DNA from 4 places in the Pseudomonas sp. KH_040 genome. Region 3 is predicted to be linked to each of the others. Evidence: riboswitches for the same ligand, from Rfam matches in the RefSeq annotation. Region 3 holds a riboswitch; each other region holds the start of a gene.
What was found. Region 3 has a riboswitch for cobalamin ahead of AC3IUF_RS12225 (ABC transporter substrate-binding protein). Riboswitches for the same ligand answer to the same signal wherever they lie in the genome.

Region 1 (4,942 bases), 750 kb from region 3:
GGTTCGTAGTTGAAACGCAGCAGGCGATCGGTATCGGCGACGTACAGGTCATTGCCAACCAGGGTCATGCCGAACGGCGAGTTGAGGTTTTGCAGAAACACCGTGCGGGTCTCGGCGACGCCATCGTGATCGGCGTCACGCAGCAGGGTGATGCGGTTTGGGCTTGGCACGCCAGCGCCAGCCTTGCCCATGACCTTCTTCATCACCCAGCCGCGAATCCCGCTGCTGTCATCCGGTTTTGGTGGGGCATTGGTTTCCGCTACCAACACATCGCCATTGGGCAGCACATAGAGCCAGCGCGGATGATCGAGGCCTTCGGCGAATGCCGCGACCTGGGTGCCAGCCGCCGCTGTCGGTTTGCCGCCGTCGGGCCAGCCGATCGCCGGGGCGATATTCACCGTCGGGATCAGGGTCTTGTTCGGTTCGGGCAGCTTCGGTGACGGGCCGGTGCCGTCGGAGACTTGCAGGCTGGAGGTTTCACCGCAGGCGGCGAGTCCTCCGGCGAAGGCGATGACAAAAACGAGCTGGGGCTTGCGCATTGCTGATCTTCCCTATGAATGCATTCCTAATCATAGAGGAGGGCGCAAGCCCGATGGTTCAACTGCTCAACCGCGCGCTTCCTTGAACAGCACGGCGATGCCCGGGTGATAATTGCCGGCTTCGCTGCGTAACTTGCGGTAGGCGTAGGGGAAATACCAGGCGACCGCGCAAGTGTGTTCCTTTTGCAGGTCGTCGACCATGTCCTGCAGCTCTTCGGGGCTGGCGCTGTGCTGGGCTTTTTGCGGCGCGACAAACAGGCAGCCGAGCTTGAGGTCGCTGGCGTAGCTGATGCGTTTGGCGTCGTTGGTGATGTCCAGCAGGGCTTGGGTCAGATTGAGGTTGGTAACCTTTGGCCAGCGCTGGGTGGCCTGGATAAAGGCGCGGTCTTCGGCACCGGCCAGAAACAGATCAGCGCGGGCATTGCGCTCGCCTTCTTCATTCTGCTTGCGCGTGGCAGTGCCGTTCAAAGTCACCAGCTCAGCCATCCAGGCTGCGGCCGAGAGCAATCCGAGATTGGCTTTCTCGTCATGCCAGTAAGGGGTGTCGCTGTCGCCGCGCACGGCGTTGTAACGGTCGATACAGTCAAACCAGCGTTCAAGCACCGGGCGCAGGAATTCCAGGCGCGGGTTGCTGATGATCATGCCTTGCATCGTCATCATCCTTTATTGTTGTAGTGGGCTTTTCGGGAAAAGCATGGCTCTTTGATATCATTTGTATCAGTGTGGCACAAGATTGGCGTCAGATAATTGATCGGCGGCAGTTATTCGCCCGATGACCACCTCTTTAATTGACGCTCCACCCCCAACCCTCTAACCTTCGCGGCTTGTTTCAGGTGCTCTGTGACCTGCGTCGACAGAGTGAAACAGGGAAGCCGGTGAGGGTTGTCTTCGCACGAAGAACCACCACGATCCCGGCGCTGCCCCCGCAACGGTAAATGAGTGAAAACTGCGCCTTGAGCCACTGCCTCGAAAGAAGCGGGAAGGCGCGCAGTCAGGCGAAACGCCGCTCATGAGCCCGGAGACCGGCCTGATCCATCCAGCGGCATCACGGTGGGCGATGCCAGGCTTTTTGCCGTCTATTCTTGTGCCTGCCCGCCGTTATCCAGCCTCAACGGAGAGCTCCCCCCATGACCGATTCCCCCGAGCGCGACGAACGCCATCTGGCGCGTATGCAGCGCAAAAAAGCCGTGATCGACGAACGCATCGCCAACTCGCCTGACGAGTGCGGGCTGGTGCTGGTGCTGACCGGCAATGGCAAAGGCAAAAGCAGCTCGGCGTTCGGCATGCTCGCCCGCGCCATGGGCCACGGCATGCAGTGCGGCGTGGTGCAGTTCATCAAGGGCCGCAACAGCACCGGCGAAGAGCTGTTTTTTCGCCGCTTCCCTGAGCAAGTGCGCTTTCATGTGATGGGCGAGGGCTTCACCTGGGAAACCCAGGATCGTCAGCGCGACATCGCCGCCGCCGAAGCCGCGTGGGCCGTGTCCCGCGAACTGCTGCGCGATCCGTCGATCGGTCTGGTGGTGCTCGACGAACTCAACATCGCCCTCAAACATGGTTACCTCGATCTCGATCAGGTGCTCAGCGATTTGCAGGCGCGTCCGCCGATGCAGCATGTGATCGTCACCGGTCGCGCGGCCAAGCCGGAAATGATCGAAATGGGCGACACTGTGACTGAAATGGGCATGCTCAAACACGCCTTCCAGGCTGGCATCAAAGCGCAGAAAGGCGTCGAACTTTGAATCAGCCACGTCACTGCCCGGCGGTGCTCATCGCCGCGCCGGCTTCCGGTCAGGGCAAGACCACCGTCACCGCCGCGCTCGCCCGTTTGCATCGCAATCAGGGGCGCAAGGTGCGCGTGTTCAAATGCGGCCCGGACTTTCTCGATCCGATGATTCTCGAACGCGCCAGCGGTGCGCCGGTGTATCAACTGGACATGTGGATGGTCGGCGAGCAGGAAAGTCGTCGTCTGTTGTGGGAAGCCGCCAATGAGGCGGATCTGATTCTGATCGAAGGCGTGATGGGCCTGTTCGATGGCACGCCGTCCAGCGCCGATCTGGCGCGGCACTTCGGCGTGCCGGTGCTCGGCGTGATCGACGGCACGGCCATGGCGCAGACCTTTGGTGCGCTGGCGCTGGGCCTGGCGAAGTATCAGCCGGATCTGCCGTTTGCCGGTGTCCTGGCTAATCGTGTCGGCACTTTGCGCCATGCGCAATTGCTCGAAGGCAGCCTCACGGAAGGTTTGCGTTGGTATGGCGCGTTGTCCCGTGAGACCGGTATCGAACTGCCGAGTCGCCATCTCGGCCTGGTGCAGGCCAGCGAACTGAATGACCTCGATGTGCGTCTCGATGCCGCCGCCGATGCATTGGCCAGCAGTTGCGAGGTAGCGCTGCCACCGGCCGTGGAATTCGCCGCGCCTGATGTGATCGCTGTAGAGCCGCTGCTGAAGAATGTGCGAATCGCCGTTGCCCGTGATGAGGCGTTTGCCTTCACCTACGGCGCGAGTCTCGATCTGTTGCGAGCGATGGGCGCCGAGTTGAGTTTCTTCTCGCCGATCCGCGACACGCAATTGCCTGAGGCGGACAGCCTGTATTTGCCCGGTGGGTATCCGGAATTGCACCACCTTGCGTTGTCGCAGAACACCGCGATGCTGGAGGCGATTCGTGCGCATCACGCAGCGGGCAAACCGTTGCTCGCCGAATGTGGCGGGATGCTTTATCTGCTGGATTCGCTGACCGACGTTGAGGGTACTCGCGCTGAGCTGGTCGGGCTGCTTAAGGGCGACGCGGTGATGCAGAAGCGTCTGGCTGCACTGGCGCTGCAAGCAGTGGATTTGCCGGAAGGATCGTTGCGTGGGCACACTTATCATCATTCGTTGACGACGACTGAGCTGACGCCGATTGCGCGTGGCTTGAGTCCGAATGGCGGGCGCGGCGCCGAGGCGGTTTATCGGGACGGGCGGATGACGGCCTCTTATGTGCACTTCTACTTCCCGTCGAGTCCCGCGGCTATCGCAGCATTGTTTGCACCCGACCTCCATGCCGCCATCGCTGGCAAGCCAGCTCCCACATTGGGCGGTGAGCTTCCTGAAGAAATGCAATCCCCTGTGGGAGCTGGCTTGCCAGCGAAAGGGCCATGACAGACAACGCATTCTCCGAAGCCGAGCGCCAAGCCGTCTATAAAGCCATCGCCGAACGCCGCGACATGCGCCACTTCACCGGCGGCACCGTCGAGCCGGAATTGCTGCGCCGACTACTGGAAGCCGCTCACCAGGCCCCAAGCGTCGGCCTCATGCAGCCGTGGCGTTTCATCCGCATCAGCGATAGAACCTTGCGTGGCCAGATCCAGAACCTCGTGGAAGAAGAACGCATCCGCACCGCAGAAGCCCTCGGCGAGCGCAGTGACGAGTTCATGAAACTCAAGGTCGAAGGCATCCATGACTGCGCCGAAGTGCTGGTCGCCGCGCTGATGGACGATCGCGAAAAACACATCTTCGGTCGCCGCACGCTGCCGGAAATGGACATGGCCTCGCTGTCCTGCGCGATTCAGAATCTGTGGCTGGCCTCGCGCGTCGAAGGTCTGGGCATGGGCTGGGTTTCGCTGTTCGAGCCGCAGGCACTGGCGGATTTGCTGAAATTGCCCGCAGGCGCCAAACCTCTCGCCGTTTTGTGTCTGGGCCCGGTCAAGGAATTCTATCCGGCGCCGATGCTGGTACTCGAAGGGTGGGCGCAGGCGCGGCCGCTCAATGAGTTGCTGTATGAAAATTATTGGGGAGTGAGTCAATGAGTGTGGCGTTATTGAGTGTCGCCGCGGTGGCGCTGGATGCGCTGCTCGGTGAACCGAAACGCTGGCATCCGCTGGTGGCGTTCGGCAATTTCGCCGGGCGCATCGAGCAACGTTTCAACGCCGGTGGTCGTGGCTGGCGCAGTCATGGCGTCACAGCGTGGGTGATCGCGGTGCTGCCGCTGACCTTGCTCGCCACCGCATTGTCCTGGGCGCCGTACGTGGGCTGGGTCGTCGAGATTCTTGCATTGTATTGCGCCCTCGGCATGCGCAGCCTCGGCGAGCATGTCGCGCCGGTGGCCGCTGCTTTGCGCGCAGATGATCTGGACGAGGCGCGCAAACGCGTGGGCTATCTGGTCAGCCGCCAGACCGATGAACTCGACAGCACCGCCGTCGCCCGCGCCGCCACCGAGTCGGTGCTGGAAAACGGCAGCGATGCGGTGTTTGCCGCGCTGTTCTGGTTTGTCGTGGCGGGTGCGCCGGGCGTGGTCCTCTATCGCTTGAGCAACACGCTCGATGCGATGTGGGGTTATCGCAACGAACGCTTCGAGCGCTTTGGTTGGGCTGCGGCGAAAATCGACGACGTGTTGAACTACATTCCTGCGCGTCTGGTGGCGTTGACC
Region 2 (4,942 bases), 1.1 Mb from region 3:
CGATCAGCGGGCCGTTGAACACGACACCGACGTCGCCGCCCAGCGTCAGCGCCTGGATACCAAAAGCACCAATGCCCGTGCCGTCGCCCGAGCCAGTGTTCGAGTGGGTGATGATCGTGCCGCCGGAATTGACGTTGACCGTGCCCGTCGGCGACTGCGTCGAGGCATAGATGCCGTTGGCGTTGCTGTGCAGGGTTTCGATGCGATCGCCACGGTAGTTGACCTGAACATTGCCGCCGGTCGAATCGACCCGTATACCGCCCGCGCCAAACCCGCTGGCGAACAGATCGCCCGAGTAATCAATCAGCACATTGTTGTTTTCGGCACTGACAATGATCGCGTAGGCCCGGGTGGTGTTGATGTCGCCGAGTACTTTGATATTGCCGCTACCCGTGATCGCGACATCACCGGTACCGCGCTTGATCACGTAGATCGCCCGCGAACCGGCGGCATTGGCCGTGCTGCCGACGTTAATGGCAGCATTGTTCTCGATGCTGATCGAACCGCTGCCGCCGACATTGTCATTGGCATAGATACCGTGGGCGCCGCCACCCGTGGTGGTGATGGCGCCGTCGTTGACGATGGCGATGCTGCCAACGCTGGAAAACGAACGAATGCCGAAACCGTTGAGGCCGCTGGTACTCAGGTTGCCGCTGTTGGTCAGGCGGGTATTGCCTGTGCCGCCCTCGGTGAACAAGCCAAAGGCGTTCATGCCGATGCTTTGCACATTCGCCGCGTTGATCAGTGTGGTGTTGCCATTGACTGCGCGGGTATGCACGCCGGCGTGGTTACCAATGCCGGCAGTCGGCAAAGTGTCGTCAATGATCGGAAGACCGGCCGAGAGTGCATCATCGTTGTTGACCAGAATATTCACGCCACTGCCGACGTTGACGTTGGTCTCGCCACTGCCCGTGGCTTTGGTCCAGACGCCGTTGCCGCCAAGCAACGTGATCTGGCCATTGCCCTGATGATTCAGGTTGATCGCCCCGCCGCCGCTGGCGTTGATGTCGATGCCATCGTGTTCATTGCCGACCACGGTATTGAGGATGTTCAGCGTGGTGCCGGCACTCACCGAAAACGTCGACGAGCCAGCGCTGGCATTGGTGATCGCCAGCGCGTCCAGGCCACTGCCGCCGACATTCACCGTGTTGGTCCCGCCATTGACGCTGAGGCTGGCGTTGCCGGTGGTGCCGATGACATTGGCAAACACTGCGTTGGCGGCCGTTGGGGGTGTGCTGTTTACCGTAGTGCCAGTGAGTGTCAGCGTGGTGTTGGCATTGTTGCCACGACTGTTCAACGAGGAACCCGCCGTAGTGGTAATGGTAGTGCCCGACTGCGTGCTGATCGACGCATCGACGCCGGCCGCCGGCAAACAGGTTTGCGAGACGTTGTAGGCACCCGCCGCCAGAGGCCCGCACGCAGCTTGAGCGTCTGCGAGCATCAGGGTGTTGGCCATGGCGACCAGTAAAGCGCTGCGAATGAAATGCGGGGCGTGCCCACCGTGAGGATGGCCGCTGGCACCGTGCATGAGAACCTCCCTGTTCAGCGTACGTGGCGAATCCCTCACGCCTGTCGACGCCGCGCGATATTGCGTTGTGATTACCGCTATAGACCTTAGTAGTTATTTCCAAAGTTGGTAATTCGCGGGTCGAGTACCTGTATCGGCAAGTTGACGAACGGTCATTCGAATGTTCAGATGCCGCCCAGTTTCAGGTGTCCCATGCCGCCGTGCATGGGGTGAAACGGGAAACCGGTACGTTCTTTTCGAACAAGTCCGGTGCTGCCCCCGCAACGGTATGCGCGTGATGCTTTCGATACACCACTGTGGTTAGACGGCCATGGGAAGGTGAAAGCCTCGATACGCGCGAGCCCGGAGACCGGCCTGAATTGCTGTTTGGCAAAATCCTGCGGTGGGCGGGCATGGGCCGGTATTGGCTGTGCGCGATGCCTTCTCTTGCATGCTCTTCTGCGAAGATCCTTTTCGAGAAGACAATGATTCGACCTTTCTACACTTCTGCTCCAACCCTGTTTCTTGGTTGCCTGTTCAGCCCGCTGCTACTGGCCGACGACACACCACTGGAACTCAATCAGCAAATCGTTTCCGCACCGTCGGTGGAGTCGACCACGGTCGCCGACATGGCGAAGTTCGGCAGCAAGGTCGAGATCGTCAGCCGCGAACAGATCGAGCGCGCCGGCCCCAGTGCCGATGTCAGCCGCGTCATGCAGATGTTCATTCCCGGCCTGTACGTGGCGCCGAAAAATGGCCCGTTCGACTACGGCACCTATTCGCTGCTGGGCGGGCGCAACGATGACACGCTGATCCTGCTCGACGGCGTGCGCCTGAACAATCGCCTGTACGGCGGCCTCTATCTAGACACTTTGCCAGCCAACGCCATCGAACGCATCGAAGTACTCAAAGGGGGCCAGAGCCTGTTGTTCGGCACCCAAGCCGTATCCGGCGTGATCAACATCGTCACCCGCAGCCCGCAATCGCGCAAAGCCGCCGGCGAAGTGAATCTGGGCGTGGACAGCTTTGGCGGCACCACCGAAGACGCTCGCGTCGAGAACATCTTCAATAACGGTTTCGGCGATCTCGGTTTGCTGGCGTATGTCAGCCACAACGTTTCCGACGGCTATCAACCGTATCGCAACCGCGACCTGAAAAACGTCAGCGAGAAGAACCGCGCCTACGAAGTCACCACCTTCGGCGGCAAGGCGATTCAGTCATTTGGCGATGATGCGCGGCTGGAACTGTTCTACCAATACGCCGACGCCAATCTCGACTTCGCCCGCCCTGTGGACAACCACAAAACCACCAACGACCGCGTGCAGCAAATCGCTACGGCGACCTTCGAGCAAACCCTCAACGAACGCCTGAGCTACTTCGTCAAAGGCCATATCAACGATTGGGACACGCGCTACACCCGGGTCAACAACGTCAATGGCGGCGGCACCAAGGTCATTAATCACAACGACTATTGGGGCTTCACCGACTGGGGTGTGCAGGCCGAAGGCAAGGCTGAATTGCCCGGCGGCCATGTGCTGGTGTTCGGCAGCGACAACCAGTGGTTCAAGGGCCAGGACGACGTGCTGATCATCGACAACGACAAGGCCGAAGCCCATGCGTTCTACACGCAACTGCGCCCGCAGATCGACGCCCTGCCCGACTGGCATCCGAGCATCGGCGTGCGTCACGAGGCCATGAGCGGTGGCGACAGCGCCACGGTCGGCATGCTCACTTCGCTGTATGACCTCAACGACAACTGGTCGGTGCGCGGTCAATACGGCAGCGCCTACAAACTGCCGAACGCCGAGCAACTGTTCGTCAACGAGCCGGGCGACGAGATCGGTAACCGCAACCTGAAACCGGAAAAAAGCCGCAATACGGAGCTGGGGGTCGACTACAAGGGCCTGCTGCTGGATCGCGAATTCAGCGCCAGCGTGACCCTGTTCAAACGCAAGATCGACGACCTGATCACCCTCAATGACATTCAGTGGGTCAACGGTGAAGGCACGATCCAGATGCGCGGTTTCGAGGCGGACGCGAAACTGGCGCTCAACGATCAGTGGAGCCTGCAAGCGGACATGACCCGCAACCTCACCGAGTCGCGTACCGGTGTGACGATCAACGACATCCCAAGCTTCTTCGCCCGCTCGCGGGTGGGTTATGAATCGGAAAATCGCCTGTGGGGTGTTGGCGGTGCGATCCGTTACATCCGCGATATCAAAAGCTCGAAGCAAGTCGAATACGGCAATTATTCGGTGGTCGACGCCGACGCTTATCGCTACCTCGACAACGCCCACCAACACCGGGTGAGTCTGCTGGTGGAAAACCTCTTCGACCGCGACTACGTCACCAGCCGTTCGAGCAACGTCGACAACCTCGGCCGGCCGTTCACCTCCGAAGTACGCTACACGTACCGCTTCTGATGAGTGAAATCAAAACCGTCGACGGCGTCGATACGCACCCGGACTGGTCGCATGTGCCCGAGCATGCGCGCCATGTGTTCCTCTGCACCGGCCCGCGCTGCACCCAGCGCGGTGCCTTGCAGTTATGGAAAACCCTGCGCCGGCATTTGCTGGCGCACGATCATATCGAGACGCCGGGCGGTGTCTTGCTGACACGCACGCACTGCCAGTTTCCGTGCAATCTGGGGCCGATTGTGACGGTGTACCCGGAACGTTGCTGGTATGGCGTGCACAGCCATGAAGAGGTGCAGCGGCTGGTCGAGGGGCATTTGGTGGGCGGTGAAGTGGTCGCGGATTTGCTGGTCAAGGCGCAGGGATGAAATCGATCCTGTTAGCGCTTGGCGCCCTGCTCTGTTCAATGCCGGCACTCGCCGACAGCTTCAGTAATTGCGGCGAGGACTGGAACGCCGCTGCGCCTTCGCGCGTCGTCGCGCTCAATCAGCATGCAGCGGATCTCGTCCTGGCGCTGGGTGCCGGGCCAGCGCTGGTTGGCGTGGCGTATCTGGATGACACCGATGCCGGTCAGCGGCCAGCCACGTATTTCGGTGTGCCGGTGATCGCGCGGCAATACCCGGCCAGCGAAGTGCTTTACGCACAGAAACCGGACCTGGTGATTGGCGGGTTCGCCACGGCATTCGGCGACGGTGTGACTTCACGCTCGGGTCTGGCGCGCAATGGCGTCGGTTCTTATCTATTGGAGTCGGCCTGCAACGGGCATTCGCTGGATTACTTCGCGCATGTGCGCAATGACTTGCTGACCTTGGGCAGGCTGCTGCACAAACAGCCACAGGCGCGGCAATTGAGTGCGGCCATGGACGCCGACCTCGCCAGTGCCCGAGCCCTGGCCGGTGCGGGTAAATCGCTGTCGGTGTTCTATCTCGACAGCGAAGTCAAAGGCCTCGACAGCGAAGGTCGGCGGGGGTTTGTCACCCCGTTATTGGCCGCTGCCGGGGCACGCAATGTCTTTGCCGAC
Region 3 (4,942 bases):
GGCAAATGGCGCTGTGGTCGAGGTTGGGGTGCAGTTCGGCGAGCATGCCGATGCGCATCCAGTGCTCGGCCTGCGCGTTGATCGAGCGGCTGAGCGCATTGCTGGAGATGCGCAGGTTCTCGTGCATGTCCTCTGAAATCTTTACGATGCCCATATATGAATCCGATACGATGTGTATATGGATCGTATATTAGCCAAGCATCCACCAAAATTGCAAACACACACGCTGATCGTTCCCACGCTCCTGCGTGGGAATGCAGCCCGTGACGCTCCGCGTCACTGGACGCGGAGCGTCCCTAGAGGCATTACCACGCGGAGCGTGGGAACGATCAGTTCGCGGCATTGCCAAATCGCGGGCAAAAAAAAGCTGCCAAATTCGGCAGCAAAAACTTTAAGAACACGCGATGTATTGGCCGCAGCATAGACGCCGGATAATGACAGTGTCATGACAGCCGCAAATTCATTCAACCGCCCCTGCCCCGTCATCAGGATGTCATCAAGATCACGGCAGAATCCTCGCAAACCGTCTTGAGCCTCGCGACGGATGCTCTGCAAGGATTCCCATGAAAGACGACGCCTCGCTGTTTGCCGCCATCGACCTGGGTTCGAATGCCTTTCGCCTGATGATCGGCCAGTCGGTGCGCAGTCGAAAGGGCCTGCAGATTCAGGAAGTGAAAACCCTGCGTGAACCGGTGCGGCTTGCCGAAGGCTTTGATGGCGGTGCGCTGGACGCACTGGCACTGGATCGCGGCTGGCAGGCATTGGCGCGATTCGGCAAGAAACTGCGCGGTTTCGAGGCCGGCCGGGTGCGTGCGGTGGCGACCAGTGCGGTGCGTGAAGCGGATAACGCGCAGCTGTTTCTGGCCAGTGCCGAGCGGCATCTGGGCTTTCCCATCGACGTCATTTGCGGCCATGAAGAGGCGCGGCTGGTCTACGCCGGCGTAACTCACGCCTTGCCCAGCGCCGACGACCTGCGCCTGGTGGTCGACATCGGCGGAGGCTCCACCGAGCTGATCCTCGGCCAGGGCTCACAACCCTTGTTAACCGAAAGCATCGCCATCGGCAGCGGCACCTTGAGCACGCGATTCTTTCGCGGCGGCGATGTGTCCGCCGGCGCGCTACAGGAGGCCGAACGCTTCGCCATCCTGCAGTTTGAACACGTCGCCAAGCGCTATCGCGCGCAAGGCTGGCAGCAGACCATCGGCTCTTCCGGCACTGCGCGCATGCTGGCCAAAGTGCTCAAGGCCAATCGCCTCAACGACTTCGGCCAGGACGGCATCACCTACGGCGGACTGCTGCGCCTGTCGTTACTTCTGCTGAAAGTGAACAACGTGCAACAGCTCAAGCTCGCCGGCCTGCAACCCCATCGCCAGAGCATTCTGCCCGGCGGTCTGGTGTTGATGCTGGCGGCGTTCAAAGTGTTCGGCATCGCGCAAATGCTGCCCTCCGAACCGGGCCTGCGTTTAGGCGTCTTGCACGGTTTGATGAGCCAGCACTAATCCTCGCCACGACAGATTCGTCTCCCCTTCAGCGGCTTGATCGACTACCATGCCGCCGCTGGTTCCCGAACGGGACTAATAGGGAATCCGGGGTGCTTGCACAGCATTGACCGGAACTGCCCCCGCAACTGTAGGTGCCGAGCCTGCTCCACGACTGCCACTGGGTGAATCCCGGGAAGGCCGGAGCCAGGCGATGACGCATCAGTCAGGAGACCTGCCGGCACAGTGATTACTAACCGGCGGGGTGTCCGGGAAGGACATCGTGCCGTGTACTTCTTCTTTTGATGACCGGCCTTGCGCAGTTTCCCTGACCGCGTTCGATGGTGTGTTTCCGATCCGTACTCTCCCGCTCCCCGTACGGTTCCCCTGGAGACTGCCCCATGCTGCTGCCCCGCATCGCCACCCTCATCACCGGCCTGAGCCTTGGCGCCATGGCGCAAGCGGCACCGACGGTCTATCCGCTGACGATCGAAAACTGCGGCAGCACCCTCAATTTCCAACACGCACCGACGCGCACCGTGACCATCGGCCAGGCCGGCACGGAAATGCTCTACGCCATGGGCCTGGGCGACAAAGTCGTCGGCACCTCGTTGTGGTTCAACAACGTGCTGAATAAATACAAGACACAGAATGACAAGATCGAGCGTCTGGCCGATAACGAACCGAGTTTCGAATCGGTGATCGGCAAGCGCCCGGAACTGGTCGCCGTGGAGCTGGAATGGATGGTCGGCCCGCAAGGCGCGGTCGGCACCCGTGAGCAATTTCATGAATTGAAGATTCCGACCTACCTGCTGCCTTCCGATTGCGAAGCCAAGGACAACCTCGTCGGCGCCGATGGCACGCGACTGGCGCCGTTTCGCATCGAGACGATTTACAAAAGCGTGAGCCAACTGGCGCAAATCTTTGATGTGCAGGAGCGTGGCCAGCGGCTCAACGACGAACTCAAGGCCAGCCTCGCCAAGTCGATTGCCACCGCCCAAGGTAAACAACTGAAGGATGCCAGCGCGCTGGTGTGGTTCTCCAGTGCACAAATGGACATCGAGCCATTTGTGGCCGGACACAAAGGCATTCCCGATTTCATGCTCAGCACCCTCGGCGTGCGCAACGTGGTGGCGTCCGATGAAGAGTGGCCAACGGTCGGCTGGGAAACCATCGCCAAAGCCAATCCGACCTTCCTCGTGATCGCGCGCATGGATCGTCGACGCTTCCCCGCTGACGACTATGAAAAGAAACTCGCCTTCCTGCGCAGCGATCCGGTGACACGCAACATGGACGCGGTGAAACACAACCGCATCATCATTCTCGACGCCATGGCCATGCAGGCGAGCTTGCGCATGTTCGACGGCATCGAGCAACTGGCCACGGCCATCAACGGCTATGACCTGTCGCAATGAGTGCCAGCCTGATCCGTACGTTGCTGGCCCTGGCGACGCTGTTGATTGCAGTGGTTGCGGGCGTGGCCATCGGTGAAACCTCGATTGAACCGGGTGTGGTCGTGCAAGTGCTGGCGAACAAATTGTGGGGCGCCGGATACGCGCTGGATCCTATCGATGAAGGCATCGTCTGGAACTACCGCCTGACCCGCGCACTGGTCGCAGCCGCGTGCGGTGCCGGTCTGGCGACGTGCGGGGTGATTTTGCAGTCGCTGCTGCGTAATCCGCTGGCCGATCCCTACTTGCTGGGGATTTCTGCCGGCGCCTCGACCGGGGCGGTGATGGTCGCGCTGCTTGGCGTTGGCGCGGGGATGATCTCATTGTCAGTCGGTGCCTTCGCCGGCGCGGTCACGGCGTTCGTGCTGGTGATTCTGCTGGCGCGAGTCAGCGGTTCGGCCAGCGGCACCGGGCAGATCATTCTTGCCGGGATCGCCGGTTCGCAGTTATTCAATGCCCTGACGGCGTTTCTGATTACTCGTTCGGCCAGCTCCGAACAGGCGCGCGGCATCATGTTCTGGCTGCTGGGCAATCTCGGTGGCGTGCGCTGGCCATCGGTATGGCTGGCAGTGCCGGTTGCCGTGCTGGGACTGGTCGTGTGCCTGTGGCATCGGCGGGCGCTGGATGCGTTTACCTTTGGCGCGGATTCGGCGGCATCCCTCGGTATTCCGGTGCGACGGGTGCAGATTTTGCTGATTGGTTGTGCGGCGCTGGTGACGGCGGTGATGGTGTCGATTGTCGGTTCAATCGGCTTTGTCGGGCTGGTGATTCCCCACGCCGCGCGGCTGTTGCTCGGTACGGGTCATGCGCGATTGCTGCCGGCCAGTGCCTTGGGCGGTGCGGTGTTTTTGATTGCTGCTGATGTGCTGTCGCGCACGCTGATCAAGGGTCAGGTGATTCCGGTCGGGGTGATTACCGCGCTGGTCGGTGCGCCGGTGTTCGCCTTGATTCTGGTTGGCCGCAGGTCCGCGCGATGAACAGTGTTCTGAGTTGTTCTGGTCTGAGCTTCAAGGTACGCGGCGCCGAGTTGCTCAACGGTGTCAGCCTTGACGTCCGGCGCGGCGAAACCTTGGGTATCGTCGGGCCAAATGGCTCGGGCAAATCCACCCTGTTGAAGTTGCTGGCCGGGCTGCGTGAACCGAGCGCCGGCGAGGTGCTGCTCGAAGGTCAGCGCTTGGGCAAAATGGCCCGGCGCAGCATTGCGCAGAAGCTGGCGGTGGTCGAACAACAGGCCGACACCGACGACGGCATTCGCGTGTTCGATGCCGTAGCGTTGGGGCGCACGCCGTGGTTGTCGGCACTGCAACCGTGGTCGGCGGCGGACGATGCCATCGTCGAGCAGGCGCTCACCGACGTTGACGCGACGCACCTGCGCACGCGTCTCTGGCGCAGCCTGTCGGGTGGTGAGCGGCAGCGAGTGCATATCGCTCGCGCCCTGGCGCAGCGACCGCAGATTCTGTTGCTGGACGAGCCGGCCAACCACCTCGACATTCAGCATCAACTGACCATTCTCAACGTGGTGCAGGCGTTGCCGGTGACCACGTTGATCGCGCTGCATGATCTTAATCAGGCGTTGAAGTGTGATCGTCTGGCGGTGCTGGAGCGCGGGCGGCTGGTGGCGTTGGGCGCGCCGCTGGAAGTGCTGACACCGCAGCGGTTACAGGACACTTTCGGGGTCAGGGCGCATTACCTGACGGACCCGTTCGATGGGGCGCAGATTCTCCGGTTTCACTCATGAGATTGTGCATGTGGGTTGTTTGCCAGACCGGGTCAGCGTCGACATCGATAATCTCGAAGCCTTGGCGCTGCCAGAACGCGATGGCGCCCGGCAGAAATGGATGAGTATGCAGGTAGATCACTTCAACTCCGTCGGCGAGTGCCAGGTCTTTGAGTGATCGATACAGCGCACCGGCCAGGCCTGAGCGGCGCTGTGATGGCAGGACAAACAGACGGACGATTTCCACCACTTTAAGGTCCGGATAGAGCAAGTGCGGGAAGCGTCGGTCGTAAGGG
Region 4 (4,942 bases), 200 kb from region 3:
GCCCAGAAAAAAGTAACCAAAAAGGCTTGCTCCTACGTGCGGCCCGCTCGCTGGGGCTCGGGGTTCCTTCGCTCCGGGATCGATCCGGGCGCAGCGTCTCCGGTTTGCTTCGCTGCACCTACTCCCGCTGTGTTTGGCTGCGCCAAACGGTCGCTGCGCTCCCACGCCCGGATCAATCCCTCCACTCAGCCTTCCGACGTCGCCCGTGGATCAAGATCAAGAGCAGGCGAGCTGACACTCGGCCTATTGAGTGGTGAGGAGCACAGCGTGTTCGGCTTTGGATTTGTGGTGGATTCGCCCCTCACCCCAGCCCTCTCCCGAGGGAGAGGGAGCCGATTTTTGGGCCTTTCAAAATCTGAGTTCAACGCGGTATCGCACGTCGGCGTACCTCCCCCAAACGCCTCGATCAGTCCAATCTCCCGAGGTAGAGGAAGCCGATTTATGTGCTTTTCAAAGCTTGAGTTCAACGCGATATCTCACGTCGGCGTAACCCTACCAAACCACTCGGTCAGTCCCCTCTCCCTCCGGGAGAGGGCTAGGGTGAGGGGCTCTTGATCTGGCTTTGGCTTTGGCTTTGGCTTTGGCTTTGGCTTTGGCTTTTGATCTTTTGCCCCTTCGGCAGGCCGAGCGAAGGTGTTCATCCGGGGGTTAGGCGCGCAGCGCCGTTCGACGAAGTCGAACACATCGAGAGGAGGTGCAGCGAAGCAAACCGTAGGCGATGCCCCCGGATGGACACCGTAGCGAGGGAACACTGAGCCTCAGCGAAGTGCCGTACGCCGGGGCAAAGCCTTTTGGTTCCTTTTTGGCGTTTGAAAAAGGGACTCGCTGTAAGAGCGAAACCGCCAGCGGCAGCACCCGCAGCAACGGATATGCCCCCAAAACCAAATCTCAACGCCCATTGACCCACCCTTAGACGATGCGTAGCCTTGCGCCTTCGAGGTTCTTCGGCCGTTGCCGAAGCTAAGAAGGGAACGCGGTCAATGCCGCGGCTGCCCCCGCAACTGTGAACGGTGATGTTCGCTGCCACGCCACTGCCAGCTCAACTGATGAGCCCGCGGGAAGGCGCAGCAAACGCCAGGCCCAGCGCCTGAACGCCGTCAGCCAGGAGACCTGCCTCGTCACAGATTCTCAATTCAACCGGGCGGGGTGATCCGGTGGCGAACTCTCCGGGCACGCACGCGCGTTGCCGGTTCTCGTCCCGTATGCCCGCCGCTTGCCAAAGGGCATACCGATGAAAACACTGGCCAAACTCCCCGTCACCATCGTCACCGGCTTCCTCGGTTCGGGCAAAACCACGCTGCTGCGGCACATGCTCGACAACGCTCAGGGCCGTCGTATCGCGGTGATCGTCAACGAGTTTGGCGAGTTGGGCATTGACGGTGAAATCCTCAAGCAATGCACCATCGGTTGCACCGAAGAAGAAGCCACCGGCCGCGTTTACGAGCTGGCCAACGGCTGCCTGTGCTGCACCGTTCAGGAAGAATTCTTCCCGGTGATGCGCGAACTGGTTGCCCGTCGCGGCGATCTCGACCACATCCTTATCGAAACCTCGGGCCTGGCCCTGCCAAAACCGCTGGTGCAAGCCTTCCAGTGGCCGGAAATCCGCAGCGCCTGCACCGTTGACGCGGTGATCACTGTGGTCGACAGCCCGGCCGTCGCTGCCGGCACTTTCGCCGCGTTCCCGGATCAGGTCGATGCCCAGCGCAAACTCGATCCGAACCTCGATCACGAATCGCCGCTGCACGAACTGTTCGCCGACCAACTGGCCAGCGCCGACCTCGTCATCCTCAACAAGGCCGACCAGACCAGCGCGGAAGATCTCGCTCGCGTTCGCGCTGAAGTCGCCGAAGAGCTGCCGCCAGCGGTGAAGATCATCGAAGCCAGCAACGGTCGTCTGCCACTGGACGTGCTGATCGGCCTCGGCGCCGGTTCCGAAGAACACATCGACAGCCGTCACAGCCATCATGATCACCACCACGGTGAAGGCGATGACGACCACGATGACCACGATCACGACGCCTTCGATTCGATCTCCATCGAACTGCCGCAAGCCGATGAAAGCCTGCTGCTCGACGCCCTGACGCAATTGGTGGTCAAGCACGGCATCCTCCGGGTCAAAGGTTTCGCCGCCATTCCGAACAAGCCAATGCGCCTGCTGATCCAGGGCGTGGGCACGCGTTTCGACAAGCATTTCGACCGTCAGTGGGGCGCCGATGAAGCACGCGTTACCCGTCTGGTGTTGATCGGTCAGGAACTCGACGCGGCGCAACTCGAAGCGCAACTGCGCGCCGCGCTCAGCGTTTAAACCATGCACCTGCTCAGGACCCAGCCCGGCGGTTTCGTCTCGGATGACAACATTGCCGACCTTGGACAAACCCCCGCCGAGCTGGTGATCCTGTGCAGCGGCGACTCCAGCCTGGCGCTGCTCGCCGAGGCCGCGCAGCAGTTGCCCGAGGATTATCCGAGCCTGCGTCTGGCCAATCCGATGCAGGTGCAGAATCACGCTTCGGTCGATCTGTACGTCGACGAAGTGCTGCGCCACGCCAAGGTGATTTTGATTTCGCTGCACGGCGGCATCGCCTATTGGCGGTATGGCGTTGAGCGTTTGATCGAGCTGTCCGAGCGCGGTGTGCAGGTGATTCTGGTGCCGGGCGATGACCGGCCCGACCCGGAGCTCAGCGACTTGAGCACCGTCAGCGCCGAGGATCGCGACCGGCTCTGGCAGTTCTTGCGTCAGGGCGGCCTGGGCAATGCGCTGGACTTCTTCCGCTGTCTGGCCAGCCGTTGGCTCGGCCGCGATTACCCTTGGGAAGAGCCGCAGACCCTGCCGCGCACGGCGATTTACCACCCCAATAAAACCTCCGCCGCACTGAGTGACTGGCAAGCCGAATGGCTGCCGGAAAACCCGGTGGCGGCGGTGCTGTTTTATCGTTCGCATCTGCAGGCGGCGAACACTGCTTTTATCGATGTTTTCTGCCAGCGCTTGCAGGCAGCGGGGCTGAATCCGCTGCCGATCGCGGTGGCCAGTCTGAAAGAGCCCGGCTGCCTGGCGGTGGTCGAGGATTGGCTGGATGACGTCGAGGCGGGGGTGATTCTCAACACCACCGGATTCGCTCAGTCCAGCCCCGAAGCGCCGCATCTGCGGCCGTTTCGCCGCAACATCCCGGTGATTCAGGCGATCTGCGCGCAGGACAACGAGCCCGGTTGGCGCGCCAGCGAGCAGGGCCTCGGCCCGCGCGATCTGGCCATGCACATTGCCTTGCCGGAACTCGACGGACGCATCATCAGCCGGCCGATCAGTTTCAAGGATCTGGCCTGGCGCAGTGAGCGCAGCCAGTCCGACGTGGTCTGCTATCGCGCGCAGCCTGAGCGCATGGATTTTGTCGCCGAATTGGCGCGGCGCTGGATCGATCTGGCGCGGGTGCCGAATGGCGAAAAACGCATCGCGTTGATCCTCGCCAACTACCCGACCCGTGATGGGCGCATCGGCAACGGTGTTGGCCTCGACACGCCGGCAGCGGCGCTGAATATCCTTCGCGCGTTGCAGGCTGAAGGTTATCCGATCACCGCAGAATTGCCGAGCAGCGGCACCGAGTTGATCCAGCAATTGCTCGGTGGCGTCAGCAACGATCTCGACACGATTGACCTGCGTCCGTGCCAGCAAAGCCTGGCGATGGACGCTTATTTAGCGATGTTCAACGCGCTGCCCGAGGCCAATCGCACCGCCGTTATCGAGCGCTGGGGTGCGCCGCAAAACGATCCGATGTGCCGCGACGGTCGCATGATGATCGCCGGCATTCGTTTCGGCCTGACCTTCGTCGGCATTCAACCGGCGCGCGGTTATCAGGTCGATCCGAGTGCGGTCTATCACGACCCGGATCTGGTGCCGCCGCACGGCTATCTGGCGTTCTATTTCTGGCTGCGCAACACCTACGGTGCCCACGGCGTGATTCACGTCGGCAAGCACGGCAACCTTGAGTGGCTGCCGGGCAAAGGCGTCGGGCTTTCGGAGAATTGCTGGCCGGACGCATTGCTCGGGCCGCTGCCGAACATTTATCCGTTTATCGTCAACGACCCGGGCGAGGGCGCCCAAGCGAAACGACGCACGCAAGCGGTCATCATCGATCACCTGATGCCGCCGCTGACCCGCGCCGAAACCTACGGCCCATTGCGCAATCTGGAACTGTTGGCTGACGAATATTACGAAGCACAACTGCTCGATCCGCGCCGCGCTCGCGAGTTGCAGCGCGACATTCTGCAATTGGTGCGCGAGACGCAGATCGATCGAGAACTGCAACTTGATGCCGGGCTGGACAGTGACGCCGATGCGGCGATCTGGCTGCCGCGTCTGGATACGTATTTGTGTGATCTGAAGGAATCGCAGATTCGCGATGGCTTGCACATTTTCGGCGAGTCACCGAGCGGGCGATTGCGCATTGATACGTTGCTGGCGCTGCTGCGCATTCCACGCGGAGACGGCAAGGGCGCGCAATCGAGCCTGCTGCGCGCGTTGGCCAAAGCCTTTGAACTCGGTTTCGATCCGCTCGATTGCGCGCTAGCCGATCCATGGACCGGCCCGCGCCCGGCAGAGCTGCAATCGCAAAGCGAGGAAGTCTGGCGCAGCGCCGGCGACACCCGCGAACGCCTCGAACTGTTTGCCACCGCGTTGATCTCCGAGTCCCTGCAAATCCCTTGTGGGAGCGAGCCTGCTCGCGAAGGCGTCGTATCAGTCGCTAAAGATTTACCTGATCCACCGCTTTCGCGAGCAGGCTCGCTCCCACAGGGGCCGGCGTGGGCTGAAGTCAGCGCAATCATCGACCATCTGCGCGAAGTCGTCGCCCCACGCCTCGATGCCTGCGGCCCCGCCGAAATGCGCGGCCTGCTCGACGCCCTCAGCGGTCGTTTCGTCCCTGCCGGCCCGAGCGGCGCGCCGAGTCGCGGC

Region 1: linked by a shared signal. The riboswitch ahead of cobO (cob(I)yrinic acid a,c-diamide adenosyltransferase) and the one ahead of AC3IUF_RS12225 (ABC transporter substrate-binding protein) in region 3 are both predicted to bind cobalamin.
Region 2: linked by a shared signal. The riboswitch ahead of AC3IUF_RS17040 (TonB-dependent receptor plug domain-containing protein) and the one ahead of AC3IUF_RS12225 (ABC transporter substrate-binding protein) in region 3 are both predicted to bind cobalamin.
Region 4: linked by a shared signal. The riboswitch ahead of cobW (cobalamin biosynthesis protein CobW) and the one ahead of AC3IUF_RS12225 (ABC transporter substrate-binding protein) in region 3 are both predicted to bind cobalamin.

What each region holds. Positions count from the first base shown of each region.
Region 1 is NZ_CM174487.1:1,950,243-1,955,184, forward strand. It holds gene AC3IUF_RS08770 (PQQ-dependent sugar dehydrogenase) at 1-539, opposite strand, end outside; gene AC3IUF_RS08775 (hypothetical protein) at 606-1,190, opposite strand; cobalamin riboswitch at 1,354-1,584, shown strand; gene cobO (cob(I)yrinic acid a,c-diamide adenosyltransferase) at 1,667-2,278, shown strand; gene AC3IUF_RS08785 (cobyrinic acid a,c-diamide synthase CobB) at 2,275-3,675, shown strand; gene bluB (5,6-dimethylbenzimidazole synthase) at 3,672-4,322, shown strand; gene cbiB (adenosylcobinamide-phosphate synthase CbiB) at 4,319-4,942, shown strand, end outside.
Region 2 is NZ_CM174487.1:3,827,505-3,832,446, forward strand. It holds gene AC3IUF_RS17035 (autotransporter outer membrane beta-barrel domain-containing protein) at 1-1,528, opposite strand, end outside; cobalamin riboswitch at 1,695-1,900, shown strand; gene AC3IUF_RS17040 (TonB-dependent receptor plug domain-containing protein) at 1,993-3,930, shown strand; gene AC3IUF_RS17045 ((2Fe-2S) ferredoxin domain-containing protein) at 3,930-4,289, shown strand; gene AC3IUF_RS17050 (ABC transporter substrate-binding protein) at 4,286-4,942, shown strand, end outside.
Region 3 is NZ_CM174487.1:2,701,099-2,706,040, reverse strand. It holds gene AC3IUF_RS12240 (ParD-like family protein) at 1-154, opposite strand, end outside; gene AC3IUF_RS12235 (hypothetical protein) at 277-555, opposite strand; gene AC3IUF_RS12230 (Ppx/GppA family phosphatase) at 564-1,499, shown strand; cobalamin riboswitch at 1,542-1,735, shown strand; gene AC3IUF_RS12225 (ABC transporter substrate-binding protein) at 1,880-2,893, shown strand; gene AC3IUF_RS12220 (FecCD family ABC transporter permease) at 2,902-3,906, shown strand; gene AC3IUF_RS12215 (ABC transporter ATP-binding protein) at 3,903-4,667, shown strand; gene AC3IUF_RS12210 (GNAT family N-acetyltransferase) at 4,606-4,942, opposite strand, start outside.
Region 4 is NZ_CM174487.1:2,903,012-2,907,953, forward strand. It holds cobalamin riboswitch at 921-1,132, shown strand; gene cobW (cobalamin biosynthesis protein CobW) at 1,232-2,305, shown strand; gene cobN (cobaltochelatase subunit CobN) at 2,309-4,942, shown strand, end outside.